DNA from 3 places in the Neobacillus oceani genome. Region 2 is predicted to be linked to each of the others. Evidence: a T-box and tRNA genes for the amino acid it is inferred to sense, from the RefSeq annotation. Region 2 holds a T-box; the other regions hold tRNA genes.
What was found. The T-box of region 2 lies ahead of V1499_RS19110 (glutamine--tRNA ligase/YqeY domain fusion protein). A T-box ahead of a tRNA ligase gene usually reads a tRNA of that ligase, here a tRNA-Gln.

Region 1: it encodes a tRNA-Gln, which carries the amino acid that the T-box ahead of V1499_RS19110 (glutamine--tRNA ligase/YqeY domain fusion protein) is inferred to sense. The anticodon was not compared.
Region 3: it encodes a tRNA-Gln, which carries the amino acid that the T-box ahead of V1499_RS19110 (glutamine--tRNA ligase/YqeY domain fusion protein) is inferred to sense. The anticodon was not compared.

The regions. Positions count from the first base shown of each region.
Region 1 is NZ_CP143543.1:179,548-183,939, forward strand. It holds rRNA gene V1499_RS00985 (23S ribosomal RNA) at 1-997, shown strand, start outside; rRNA gene rrf (5S ribosomal RNA) at 1,112-1,227, shown strand; tRNA gene V1499_RS00995 (tRNA-Asn) at 1,387-1,461, shown strand; tRNA gene V1499_RS01000 (tRNA-Thr) at 1,485-1,557, shown strand; tRNA gene V1499_RS01005 (tRNA-Glu) at 1,570-1,644, shown strand; tRNA gene V1499_RS01010 (tRNA-Val) at 1,652-1,727, shown strand; tRNA gene V1499_RS01015 (tRNA-Thr) at 1,751-1,826, shown strand; tRNA gene V1499_RS01020 (tRNA-Tyr) at 1,833-1,917, shown strand; tRNA gene V1499_RS01025 (tRNA-Gln) at 2,009-2,080, shown strand; tRNA gene V1499_RS01030 (tRNA-Lys) at 2,235-2,307, shown strand; tRNA gene V1499_RS01035 (tRNA-Gly) at 2,352-2,426, shown strand; tRNA gene V1499_RS01040 (tRNA-Ala) at 2,433-2,508, shown strand; gene rocF (arginase) at 3,170-4,066, shown strand; gene V1499_RS01050 (Spo0E family sporulation regulatory protein-aspartic acid phosphatase) at 4,152-4,316, opposite strand.
Region 2 is NZ_CP143543.1:3,773,162-3,777,553, forward strand. It holds gene V1499_RS19100 (hypothetical protein) at 1-185, opposite strand, end outside; gene V1499_RS19105 (NUDIX domain-containing protein) at 283-774, opposite strand; gene V1499_RS19110 (glutamine--tRNA ligase/YqeY domain fusion protein) at 1,022-2,695, opposite strand; T-box leader at 2,771-3,029, opposite strand; gene V1499_RS19115 (LysM peptidoglycan-binding domain-containing protein) at 3,269-4,132, shown strand; gene V1499_RS19120 (ECF transporter S component) at 4,201-4,392, opposite strand, start outside.
Region 3 is NZ_CP143543.1:235,994-240,385, forward strand. It holds gene V1499_RS01300 (Tex family protein) at 1-671, shown strand, start outside; gene cmpA (cortex morphogenetic protein CmpA) at 788-901, opposite strand; gene V1499_RS01310 (SprT family protein) at 991-1,464, shown strand; tRNA gene V1499_RS01315 (tRNA-Asn) at 1,790-1,864, shown strand; tRNA gene V1499_RS01320 (tRNA-Ser) at 1,869-1,956, shown strand; tRNA gene V1499_RS01325 (tRNA-Glu) at 1,972-2,043, shown strand; tRNA gene V1499_RS01330 (tRNA-Gln) at 2,056-2,130, shown strand; tRNA gene V1499_RS01335 (tRNA-Lys) at 2,140-2,215, shown strand; tRNA gene V1499_RS01340 (tRNA-Leu) at 2,224-2,308, shown strand; tRNA gene V1499_RS01345 (tRNA-Leu) at 2,374-2,459, shown strand; tRNA gene V1499_RS01350 (tRNA-Arg) at 2,509-2,585, shown strand; tRNA gene V1499_RS01355 (tRNA-Pro) at 2,591-2,667, shown strand; tRNA gene V1499_RS01360 (tRNA-Gly) at 2,690-2,763, shown strand; rRNA gene V1499_RS01365 (16S ribosomal RNA) at 2,867-4,392, shown strand, end outside.

The DNA of each region.
Region 1 (4,392 bases), 980 kb from region 2:
ACGGCGGCCGTAACTATAACGGTCCTAAGGTAGCGAAATTCCTTGTCGGGTAAGTTCCGACCCGCACGAAAGGCGTAACGATCTGGGCACTGTCTCAACGAGAGACTCGGTGAAATTATAGTACCTGTGAAGATGCAGGTTACCCGCGACAGGACGGAAAGACCCCGTGGAGCTTTACTGCAGCCTGATATTGAATTTTGGTACAGCTTGTACAGGATAGGTAGGAGCCTGTGAAGCCGGAGCGCCAGCTTCGGTGGAGGCGTCGGTGGGATACTACCCTGGCTGTATTGAAATTCTAACCCGCACCCATGATCTGGGTGGGAGACAGTGTCAGGCGGGCAGTTTGACTGGGGCGGTCGCCTCCCAAAATGTAACGGAGGCGCCCAAAGGTTCCCTCAGAATGGTTGGAAATCATTCGCAGAGTGTAAAGGCACAAGGGAGCTTGACTGCGAGACCTACAAGTCGAGCAGGGACGAAAGTCGGGCTTAGTGATCCGGTGGTTCCGCATGGAAGGGCCATCGCTCAACGGATAAAAGCTACCCCGGGGATAACAGGCTTATCTCCCCCAAGAGTCCACATCGACGGGGAGGTTTGGCACCTCGATGTCGGCTCATCGCATCCTGGGGCTGTAGTCGGTCCCAAGGGTTGGGCTGTTCGCCCATTAAAGCGGTACGCGAGCTGGGTTCAGAACGTCGTGAGACAGTTCGGTCCCTATCCGTCGTGGGCGCAGGAAATTTGAGAGGAGCTGTCCTTAGTACGAGAGGACCGGGATGGACGCACCGCTGGTGTACCAGTTGTCTTGCCAAAGGCATCGCTGGGTAGCTATGTGCGGACGGGATAAGTGCTGAAAGCATCTAAGCATGAAGCCCCCCTCAAGATGAGATTTCCCATTCGAAAGAAGTAAGATCCCTGAAAGATGATCAGGTTGATAGGTCAGAGGTGGAAGCACGGCGACGTGTGGAGCTGACTGATACTAATCGATCGAGGACTTAACCAATTAGATTACCATGTTCTTCCGAACTTCTTCTGAAATTATCCAGTTTTGAGGGAATAAAATTTCTTCTTGAAAGAACCACAAAAGACATTATAATAGAATATGTCTAATTCATTGTCTGGCAGTTATGGCGAGAAGGCCACACCCGTTCCCATACCGAACACGGAAGTTAAGCTTCTCAGCGCCGATGGTAGTTGGGGCCTTGCCCCTGTGAGAGTAGGACGCTGCCGGGCTTTGAATATTAGGTTTTTATTATTCCGCAGTAGCTCAGTGGTAGAGACAAGCATTTCTACTATGAATAAGCTGTGAGTTTTATACGCCGAGTCGCTTCTTGCGGAGCTTACTGAGGCGGGGACACAAATGCTATACAAGAGTATGGATATACTAAATATTCCGCAGTAGCTCAGTGGTAGAGCAATCGGCTGTTAACCGATCGGTCGTAGGTTCGAGTCCTACCTGCGGAGCCACTAATTATAAATTTTAGTATAATGCTTCCATAGCTCAGTAGGTAGAGCACTTCCATGGTAAGGAAGAGGTCAGCGGTTCGAGCCCGCTTGGAAGCTTATTTTTATGAAGGCCCCTTGGTCAAGCGGTTAAGACACCGCCCTTTCACGGCGGTAACACGGGTTCGAATCCCGTAGGGGTCACCATTTATTTGGAGGATTAGCTCAGCTGGGAGAGCATCTGCCTTACAAGCAGAGGGTCGGCGGTTCGATCCCGTCATCCTCCACCATTCATTTTAATATCATTCATTATGCCGGTTTAGCTCAATTGGTAGAGCAACTGACTTGTAATCAGTAGGTTGGGGGTTCAAGTCCTCTAGCCGGCACCATTTTTTGGTGGGGTAGCGAAGTGGCTAAACGCGGCGGACTGTAAATCCGCTCCCTCAGGGTTCGGCGGTTCGAATCCGTCCCCCACCACCATTCCCTGAATAGGTCCAAACAAAAAGAGCAATACTATGTATGTTCTTTTTAGGTTGTATGGGGATTCCTATTTTGGTGACCATAGCATTATTGGGCTATAGCCAAGCGGTAAGGCAACGGACTTTGACTCCGTCATTCGTTGGTTCGAATCCAGCTAGCCCAGTATTTTTTTATAACTCGAGCCATTAGCTCAGTTGGTAGAGACGAGCGAAGCTCCGTGAAAAATCTGCGAGTTGTACCCGCCGAGCTGCTACTTGCGGTCCTTACTGAGGCGGGGACACATATGTTAACAAAGATTAGGATAGCTAAATAAACTCGAGCCATTAGCTCAGTTGGTAGAGCATCTGACTTTTAATCAGAGGGTCGAAGGTTCGAGTCCTTCATGGCTCATTTTGTTGTTTAAATGAACCTTTTGTAGTATAGTTTTCATATACGCGGAAGTAGTTCAGTGGTAGAACACCACCTTGCCAAGGTGGGGGTCGCGGGTTCGAACCCCGTCTTCCGCTCCATAAGCCGGGGCCTTAGCTCAGCTGGGAGAGCGCCTGCTTTGCACGCAGGAGGTCAGCGGTTCGATCCCGCTAGGCTCCACCATCACATTTTTTACATAAAGACCTTTTTGCCTTGAATCCAAATTGGATTTAAGGCTTTTTTGTTGTTTTGAAAGCTTTAAACACTCCGACTTATGTTTAGTTGTTAGGGAGGTTAGGGATGCATGAGGAAAGTGCGGGTAAGTAAAGTTAAAGTGCGAAAAGGTTGACGCAAAAATCCGTTTGAGCGACAAAGATTAACGCAAAAGCCGAAAAGGTGTCGCACAAATCCGTTTGAGCGACAAGGATTAACGTAAAAGCTGAAAAGGTGTCGCACAAATCCGTATGAGCGACAAAGATTAATGCAAAAGCCCAAAAGGTGTGCACAAATCAGGATGAGCGACAAAGATTAATGCAAAAGCCGAAAAGGTGTCGCACAAATCAGGATGAGTGACAAAGATTTGCCCAAAAGCTGAAAAGGTGTCGCACAAATCCGGTTGACTGACAAAGATTATAGCAAAAGCCCAAAAGGTATCGCACAAACCGGGAACAGAACAATCAAAACCCGGAACTGGTGTTACTTAATTGACAAGTACAGACTAAATCTAGAAAGCAACGGTTTCTCCCCCTTATAGATTGACACTGTATATATATTCAAAGGTTTGTCGAGTTGAGTCAGTCGAAGGGAAGCGGTTACAATTAGGTATACAAAGGGGGAGTTCACAATGAAAAAGTTGTCCATTATCGGAATGCCAATGGACCTTGGACAGTTGCGAAGAGGAGTGGATATGGGCCCAAGCGCAATACGCTATGCCGAAGTTGTCGAACGGCTGAAAAAATTGTTTGATGAAATAGAGGATTTGGGGGACATTCCTGTCGGCAGGCCTGAAGTTGTTATCGACAAGGAGTCCAAATTAAGGAATCTTGAATTAGTAAAGGAAAAAAATGCTAAGCTTGCCGAGGAAGTAGATAAGGTTGTCCAAAAGGGGTCGTTTCCCCTGGTCCTTGGGGGCGACCACAGCATTGCAATTGGCACATTGGCCGGCATATCTAAACATTATAAAAACCTTGGTGTTATTTGGTATGACGCCCATGGTGATTTAAATACGGCTGAAACGTCCCCATCAGGAAACATTCATGGCATGCCTCTTGCTGTCAGCATCGGAATTGGACATAAAATGCTGACGGAACTGGGCGGCTACTGCCCAAAAGTTAGGCCAGAGAATATTGTCATAATTGGCGCGAGGGCGCTTGATGATGGAGAAAAGGATCTGATTAAGGAAAAAGGCATTAAAGTTTATACAATGCATGAAATTGATCGTATGGGTATGGCGCGTGTAATGAAAGAGACAATTGCCTATCTTAAAACTAGGACAGACGGTGTCCATTTATCCCTTGATTTGGACGGGTTAGATCCTCAGGACGCTCCAGGGGTAGGAACGCCTGTATTCGGTGGAATCACCTACCGGGAAAGCCACCTGGCGATGGAGATGCTGGCCGAAGCAAACTTGATTACTTCAGCTGAATTTGTTGAGGTGAATCCTATTCTTGATGAACGGAACAAAACCGCAAAAGTTGCTGTGGAACTGATGGGATCGCTTTTTGGGGAAAAACTTTTATAAGGCAATATAGTTAGAAACAAGGAAACCAGCGTCCGCTCCGAGGAGAGGCAGCTGGTTTTTTAATGGGAATCATAACTAACTTGATTTATTTTTGGCTGATCAGGAGATGGTATGTGTTTAATAAAGAGTCCAGTTTGGTGCTGGCCTCGATTACGTTTCGGTCTGTTAGGGATGCTTTGGAAGCAAGCTTAACCATTTCTCTCCGGGATGTTTCAATTTCCCTGGCCAGTTCGGAAAGCTGACAATGCATGGGTACCAATTCCTTTCTAAAAGTTACTATTTTTATCTCCGTTCTTTCATAATTTCAAACCTCCGGGAGAGATATA
Region 2 (4,392 bases):
ACAGCTTCCTGCTTGGAAAATATAATCGGTTTTTCAATTCCACTTCTAAAAAAGGCAACATAATAATCATCCGTCATTCTATTTACTTCAGACGTATCACCTGAACTCATTGCATCGTTCCAAGCACTGATAAATTCATCATGCACTTCGGTGAATTCTTTTAAGCGATTCTGTAATTCGAGCATTCTAAAACCTCACTTTCAATAATGTCTAAAATTCAGTTGGGCAATTCGATTTCCTATTATGTATCTCCAATGTTGGATTCCCTGTCTTCTGGAGCCATTATTTAGAATCTAATGTTAAAGCATCATGTAAGATTATTTTTGAAAGTTCATGATCGTTTAAAACGAACGGTACCTCCGAGGGCTCGACCCAGATTCGGAAAAGGGATTCTTGTTCACGCAGAAAAGGCAAGCACTCGACTATATCCATTCTGAAGAAAGCTTGATATCCTATCAAAGGATATTTTCCATTTGGATCGAATGATGGATTTTCTTCATGGCTTACCTCGATAGAACCTATGTATTTGATTGTTCCTTTTACGTATCCTTCTTCGTAAGCTTCCCTTACTATCGTTTCCTCCACTTTCTCCCCGGCCTCAGGGTGCCCGCCTGGATAATTAAAACCTCTATCCTTTATATGAGCCAATAGAACCTTCCCATCTTTCATGCACACAGCATGAACACTTGTAATTTTGGTAGACTCAGTCAGTTCCATGTGGGGAATCCAGGTAAGTTTAACATTACCACCCCAATTAGCATAAATCGTCAGCATCTATCTGTTCCCCTTGTTTTTTATTGAACCATCAGGATATTTAGGACTAGTACCTCTCCATCTCAAAAGCCTTTAAAGCCTCGTTTAACATTCCATTGCCTTCAATTCCTCTTTTATCCATTTACCCTTCTTCAATTAGTTCAACAATAGGAGGCATTAGTCCTTCTGGAGCATTGAAGAATAATTATTAACGAGGGTCCAGAATTAAAAAGAAGCAGAGGATACGTCCCCTGCTTCAGTGCTTTTTTTAGCCTTGTTTCCCTTTCCAGGAATCCTTCAGTGAGACGATGCGATTGAAAACTAACTTTTTATCCGTGGAGTCCTTATCTAAACAAAAGTATCCGTGCCGGAAAAATTGATACCTTTCCTCCATGGTTGCGCTTATAATTGAGGATTCGATTTTGCAATTTTTCAGGACAACCTTGGACATTGGATTAATCTTTTCATTCCAGGTTTTTTCGGGATCCTTTACGATCTCTTCATTTTCAAATAATTTATCGAACATGTTTACTTCGGCAGTGGTACAATGATCAGCTGATACCCAGTGGATCGTGCCCTTCACTTTTCTTCCTTTAAAACCGGTTCCGCTTTTCGTTATTGGATCGTACGTACAAAGAAGTTCAATTACCTCCCCTGTATTCTCGTCCTTGATCACTTCATTGCACTTAATGAAATAGGCGCCTTTTAGGCGAACCTCCTCATTCGGGGACAATCTTTTATAACCTTTTACAGGAACTTCCATGAAGTCATCGTTTTCAATATAAAGGACTTTTGAAAAAGGCACTTCCCTTCTGCCCAAATCAGGATTCTCGCCATTGTTTTCAATCGATAAAAGTTCGGCCTCAGTTTCATCATAATTTGTAATCGTAACTTTAAGGGGATTTAGGACAGCCATTACACTATTCACTTTTGTTTTTAGCTGGCTGCGCAGGATGCTTTCAAGCATCGCAAAGTCAACTATACTTTGGTGCCTCACAAAGCCGATTTCATTCACGAAGGTTTGGATGCTTTCCGGAGTGAAACCTCTCCGCCTAAGGCCTCTTAATGTTGGCAGCCTCGGATCATCCCATCCATCGACGAAATTTCCTGCAACCAACTCCCGCAAATACCGTTTACTGGTGACAACCCCCGTTATATTAACGCGTCCAAACTCCCTTTGTTTTGGCGGTTCCTTAATTCCCAGTTCGTTTAGAACCCATTCGTATAGCGGGCGATGGTCCTTGAACTCTATTGAACATAATGAATGGGTAACGTCTTCAATCGCATCCTGTATAGGATGGGCAAAGTCATACATTGGATAGATGCACCAATCGTTCCCTGTTCGATAGTGGCTTGCGTGTATAATTCGATAAAGAATCGGATCCCTTAAGTTCATATTCGGCGAACCCATATCGATTTTTGCCCTTAACACTTTCGAACCAGTCGGAAATTCACCTTTTTTCATTTTTAAAAATAGATCAAGGTTTTCTTCAATAGGCCTGTTGCGATACGGGCTGTTTTTACCTGGCTCAGTTAACGTTCCTCGGTATTGCGTGACTTCTTCAGGTGACAATTCACAAACATACGCTTTGCCCTTTTTAATCAAATGAATCGCCGCGTTAAATAGTTCATTCGAATAATCAGAGCCATAGAATATACGATTGCCCGGGGAGTAGCCCAGCCAATTCATATCTTCAATAATTGCATCAACGTATTCGATGTCTTCTTTTAAAGGATTCGTATCATCAAAGCGAAGATTGAATTCCCCATTAAATCGTTTGGCAATCACATAGTTCATATTGATTGCATATGCACTCCCAATATGAAGATAACCGTTTGGCTCGGGCGGAAATCTTGTGCAAACATTCCTGTGATACGCGCCATTCCTCAAATCTTCGTCCACAATTTTTTCAAGGCTATTGTAAGTTTCATCGTAATTCATTGTTTTCCCTCCGTTTCTAAAAAGTTGTGTTTGTTTTTTCCCAATAAAAAAATCCCACCCCCAAGACGATTCAGCCTTGGGGGCGAGATTTACAATTCGCGGTGCCACCCCAGTTCGTTAATATGTTTCCATATCAACCTCTTCAGGTACGGTATCAATCGATACGTATACCCTAGCTCTATAACAGGAGCTCCTGTCACACTATCCCTTATCAGATAAGTTCCAATGTGAATGCTCAGAGTCTTGGTTCGATAAACAATTCTTACTCCTTTTCAGCGCCCGGAGCTCTCTGTGAAGAATTCGTATTATCTACTCTTCTCGTCATCGCGATTACAGTATTTGTTTTTGAAATTATTCAATATAATACCAAGGGTCTTTATTTTTGTAAAGATTAAATATTCATTATCTTCACGTATACTTTAAAGTTCCCGCTTCATAAAAAAACTTTCACCAAACAAACTGAGAATGAATTCCACTTTTTCACAAAAGTACGCGTTTAAACTGAATATATTTCATACAATCGTTTCCAATAGAATATGTATAAAGGATGTTATCCAATTGGAGGGTTGTGTCATGCCAATTCATGTTGTGCGGCCTGGCGAAAGCTTATGGGAAATTGCACAAAAATACAATACACCTTTATTGGACATTATTAGGGGGAATAACATCCAAAACCCAAATGCGATTTATCCTGGTACTGCATTAAACATTCCTGATAGAATAGCCGCTGTACAGGATTATTATCTTCCCTTGGAAAATTCCAGGCCTCGAACAGAGAAACTAACGCATGTGGTTATTCACTTCGTATCCAATGCAGCTAATAATCCACATAATCCTTATAATATCGAGGATATTTATCGAATTTTTTTAAATGGTGGGGTTTCTTCACATTACGTAATTGGCAGGAATGGCGAGATTTATCGGCTGGTTGATGAAAGCCGCGTTGCTTATCATGCAGGGAGTGGGAGTCTTCCAGGATTTCCGGGTTACGAAAACCGGTTAAATGACTTTTCAATCGGAATCGAATTAATGGCCATCGGAACCCGCGAGGAGATGCTGGCCTTTTTCCCATCCGAGACGTACGATTTGATTTCTCCATCCAATATCGGTTACACAGATGCCCAGTACCGCTCTTTAAATTTGCTCCTTGATGATATCATCAACCGGCATCCGTCAATCATCAGAGACAGAAGGCATATTGTTGGACACGATGAATACGCACCGAGCAGGAGGACGGATCCGGGAAGGCTGTTTGATTGGTCCCGCATTCGGGTGATCGGGAAATTTGTACACATTGTAAAAAGCGGGGACACGTTATGGGGCATTGCCCAAAAATACGGCACGACTATCAATGCCATTTCTAAGTGGAACAATATTAATCCAAATGCCATTTTATTTGTAGGGCAAAGAATTTTGATTCCGATTAGGAGTCATTAAAACAGGGCAACGCAATCATTTGCGTCGCCCTTTATTTTTCGTTTCTTTGCCAATGTCCGATATTCTTTTTAAAGGAGCTTTTTAAACCGCCCCACAAGCGGAACTACGATGATGCCGGCAATGACGACCTGCATGATGTTTCCTGGAATTGAGCCGAATGGCAGAATCCAGTTTCCGTAAAGGACGACCTCGGCAAAATAATAGCCTACGACTTTAATGATTAATGCGACAACAACGGCTAATGAGTAAACAAGCACTCG
Region 3 (4,392 bases), 1.0 Mb from region 2:
GCCTGACGAAAACTACCGCCGCGAACATAGTCAAGCAGCGTGAAGAAGAAGGAAAATTTGTCAACCGCTCGCAATTGAAGAAAATTCCGCGCTTGGGCGCCAAGACATATGAACAGGCCATCGGCTTCCTTCGCATCCTGGATGGGACAGAACCCCTGGACCGGACTGGCATCCACCCTGAAAATTATAGCGCGGTGAAAAAACTGCTCGCAAGCCTTGGATTAACGACAACGGACCTTGGCAGTGACAGGCTGAAAGAAGCATTGGGACAACTCGATCACGGAAAAGTGGCCGAAGAGCTTGAAATTGGGGAAATCACGTTGAAGGACATTATCGACGCCCTTATCCGGCCCGAACGGGATCCTCGTGATGAACTAGATGCTCCATTGCTTAAAAAAGATGTGTTAAAACTCGAGGACCTCCAACCAGGAATGGAACTTCAGGGGACAGTAAGGAATGTGGTCGATTTCGGTGCCTTTGTAGATATCGGCGTTAAACAGGATGGGCTCGTCCATATCAGCAAGTTAAGGAAGCAATTTGTCAAGCATCCGCTTGATGTCGTTTCTGTCGGGGACGTCGTCACTGTGTGGGTTGATTCAGTCGATAAACAAAAAGGCCGTGTCTCCCTGACGATGATCCAGCCTGAATCGGCGAAAGGGATCAATAACTAATTAGGCGGCTAGGCCAATTAAGGTTTAGCTATGTATGTGTACTACAACGTAAAAATGGCGTGCCTGGGAAATGCGGGCACGTCTTTTTTTGAGGTGGTTTGGAAGATAAACAGGAGTTAGGATGGATACTTCCTTCTATAGAAGAACCAGCATTGGTTAAGGAGTTTAATCTGATAACGATTCTTTTCATAAAATGCCCGCCTCATCCTGTTTTGGAACCATGTTGGCATTCAAGTGCCCTCCCTGCGTACCATAATGTTTTTCTATTCTATGCTATAATAGGTTGTCATGTTCAACGGAAAGAGGTGGCGAATTGCAGATGGACAACCAGGACCTTCAGGGATTGACGGAAAAAATTTCACAGGAGCAATTTGGCCTGCCCTTCCTGCACAAAGCCGTTTTTAATTCCAGGTTGCGCACAACAGGCGGAAGGTACCTTTTGAAAACCCATAACATTGAAATAAATAAACGCTATTTGGAACAGTTGGGCTATGACGAATTGGTCGGAATCATAAAACATGAACTTTGCCACTACCACCTCCATCTGCTTGGTAAGGGATACAAGCATAGGGACGCGGACTTCAGAGCGTTGTTGAAAAAAGTCGGAGCGCCGAGGTTTTGTGGCCAGCTTCCCGAAAGCGGAGTAAAGAAGAAAAGCAAAAAGATCGTGGTCTATGAATGCGCAGCCTGCGGAACTGTCTTCAAAAGAAGGCGAAACATAAATACAGCCAAGTATGTATGCGGAAAATGTAGAGGAGAACTCCGAAAAGTAAAGGAAATGCACGCGCAGTAGAGGGTGGAAGGAAAGCCAAAATTTATATGCCAATCATTCTTGACATTGAGGTGCACCGTCATTATAATGGTAAGAGTCGACGGAAGGAACAACAAACTTTCTGGATGTAAAACCTAGTCTCAGCTTGCTTTGGTTAACTGAGGCGGGGACACAAAATGCTATATAAGCGTATGGGTAATACTATTTATTCCGCAGTAGCTCAGTGGTAGAGACGAGCATCACTTCCCTGAATTAACTGCGAGTTGTACACGCCGAGCCGCTGCTCGCGGATCTTTCTGAGGCGGGGACACAAAATGCTATATAGGCGTATGGATATACTTATTATTCCGCAGTAGCTCAGTGGTAGAGCAATCGGCTGTTAACCGATCGGTCGTAGGTTCGAGTCCTACCTGCGGAGCCATTATGGGGAAGTACTCAAGAGGCTGAAGAGGCGCCCCTGCTAAGGGTGTAGGTCGGGTGACCGGCGCGAGGGTTCAAATCCCTCCTTCTCCGCTCCGTATTTTCAATGGCCCCTTGGTCAAGCGGTTAAGACACCGCCCTTTCACGGCGGTAACACGGGTTCGAATCCCGTAGGGGTCACTTTTATATTTTTGGGCTATAGCCAAGCGGTAAGGCAACGGACTTTGACTCCGTCATTCGTTGGTTCGAATCCAGCTAGCCCAGCCATTTTCTTTTGAGCCATTAGCTCAGTTGGTAGAGCATCTGACTTTTAATCAGAGGGTCGAAGGTTCGAGTCCTTCATGGCTCACCATTTAATATGCGGGTGTGGCGGAATTGGCAGACGCACCAGACTTAGGATCTGGCGCCGCGAGGCGTGGGGGTTCGACTCCCTTCACCCGCACCACAATATACCAGTTGCATTGCTGAAAAATAAGTGGTATGATTAATCTTGTCGCTAATTTAATTTACGCGGTCGTGGCGGAATGGCAGACGCGCTAGGTTGAGGGCCTAGTGGGGGCAACCCCGTGGAGGTTCAAGTCCTCTCGGCCGCACCAATAAAGGTATTGGTGCTTGTGAATTTGATTAAGTCTTTTTCGAAAATGTGCGCCCGTAGCTCAATTGGATAGAGCGTCTGACTACGGATCAGAAGGTTATGGGTTCGACTCCTTTCGGGCGCGCCATACTACGGGAAGTAGCTCAGCTTGGTAGAGCACTTGGTTTGGGACCAAGGGGTCGCAGGTTCGAATCCTGTCTTCCCGACCATTCGGGTTATAAATAAATATATGCGGGTGTAGTTTAATGGTAAAACTCCAGCCTTCCAAGCTGATGTCGTGGGTTCGATTCCCATCACCCGCTCCAAAAATTGTTCCTTGAAAACTAAACAAACAAGCGTCAACAAACAATAATATAGTGATCTTCGGATCACTAGCCAACGTAACTTTATGAGCTAAACTCATACTCTTTTTTGGAGAGTTTGATCCTGGCTCAGGACGAACGCTGGCGGCGTGCCTAATACATGCAAGTCGAGCGGAAGTTTCAAAAGCTTGCTTTTGAAACTTTAGCGGCGGACGGGTGAGTAACACGTGGGCAACCTGCCTGTAAGACTGGGATAACTTCGGGAAACCGGAGCTAATACCGGATAATCCTTTCTGACACATGTCAGGAAGCTGAAAGACGGTTTCGGCTGTCACTTACAGATGGGCCCGCGGCGCATTAGCTAGTTGGTGGGGTAATGGCCCACCAAGGCGACGATGCGTAGCCGACCTGAGAGGGTGATCGGCCACACTGGGACTGAGACACGGCCCAGACTCCTACGGGAGGCAGCAGTAGGGAATCTTCCGCAATGGACGAAAGTCTGACGGAGCAACGCCGCGTGAGCGAAGAAGGCCTTCGGGTCGTAAAGCTCTGTTGTCAGGGAAGAACAAGTACCGGAGTAACTGCCGGTACCTTGACGGTACCTGACCAGAAAGCCACGGCTAACTACGTGCCAGCAGCCGCGGTAATACGTAGGTGGCAAGCGTTGTCCGGAATTATTGGGCGTAAAGCGCGCGCAGGCGGCCTCTTAAGTCTGATGTGAAAGCCCACGGCTCAACCGTGGAGGGTCATTGGAAACTGGGGGGCTTGAGTGCAGAAGAGGAGAGCGGAATTCCACGTGTAGCGGTGAAATGCGTAGAGATGTGGAGGAACACCAGTGGCGAAGGCGGCTCTCTGGTCTGTAACTGACGCTGAGGCGCGAAAGCGTGGGGAGCGAACAGGATTAGATACCCTGGTAGTCCACGCCGTAAACGATGAGTGCTAAGTGTTAGAGGGTTTCCGCCCTTTAGTGCTGCAGCAAACGCATTAAGCACTCCGCCTGGGGAGTACGGCCGCAAGGCTGAAACTCAAAGGAATTGACGGGGGCCCGCACAAGCGGTGGAGCATGTGGTTTAATTCGAAGCAACGCGAAGAACCTTACCAGGTCTTGACATCCTCTGACACTCCTGGAGACAGGACGTTCCCCTTCGGGGGACAGAGTGACAGGTGGTGCATGGTTGTCGTCAGCTCGTGTCGTGAGATGTTGGGTTAAGTCCCGCAACGAGCGCAACCCTTGATCTTAGTTGCCAGCATTCAGTTGGGCACTCTAAGGTGACTGCCGGTGACAAACCGGAGGAAGGTGGGGATGACGTCAAATCATCATGCCCCTTATGACCTGGGCTACACACGTGCTACAATGGATGGTACAAAGGGCAGCGAAGCCGCGAGGTGGAGCCAATCCCATAAAACCATTCTCAGTTCGGATTGCAGGCTGCAACTCGCCTGCATGAAGCCGGAATCGCTAGTAATCGCGGATCAGCATGCCGCGGTGAATACGTTCCCGGGCCTTGTACACACCGCCCGTCACACCACGGGAGTTTGTAACACCCGAAGTCGGTGGGGTAACCGCAAGGAGCCAGCCGCCTAAGGTGGGACAGATGACTGGGGTGAAGTCGTAACAAGGTAGCCGTATCG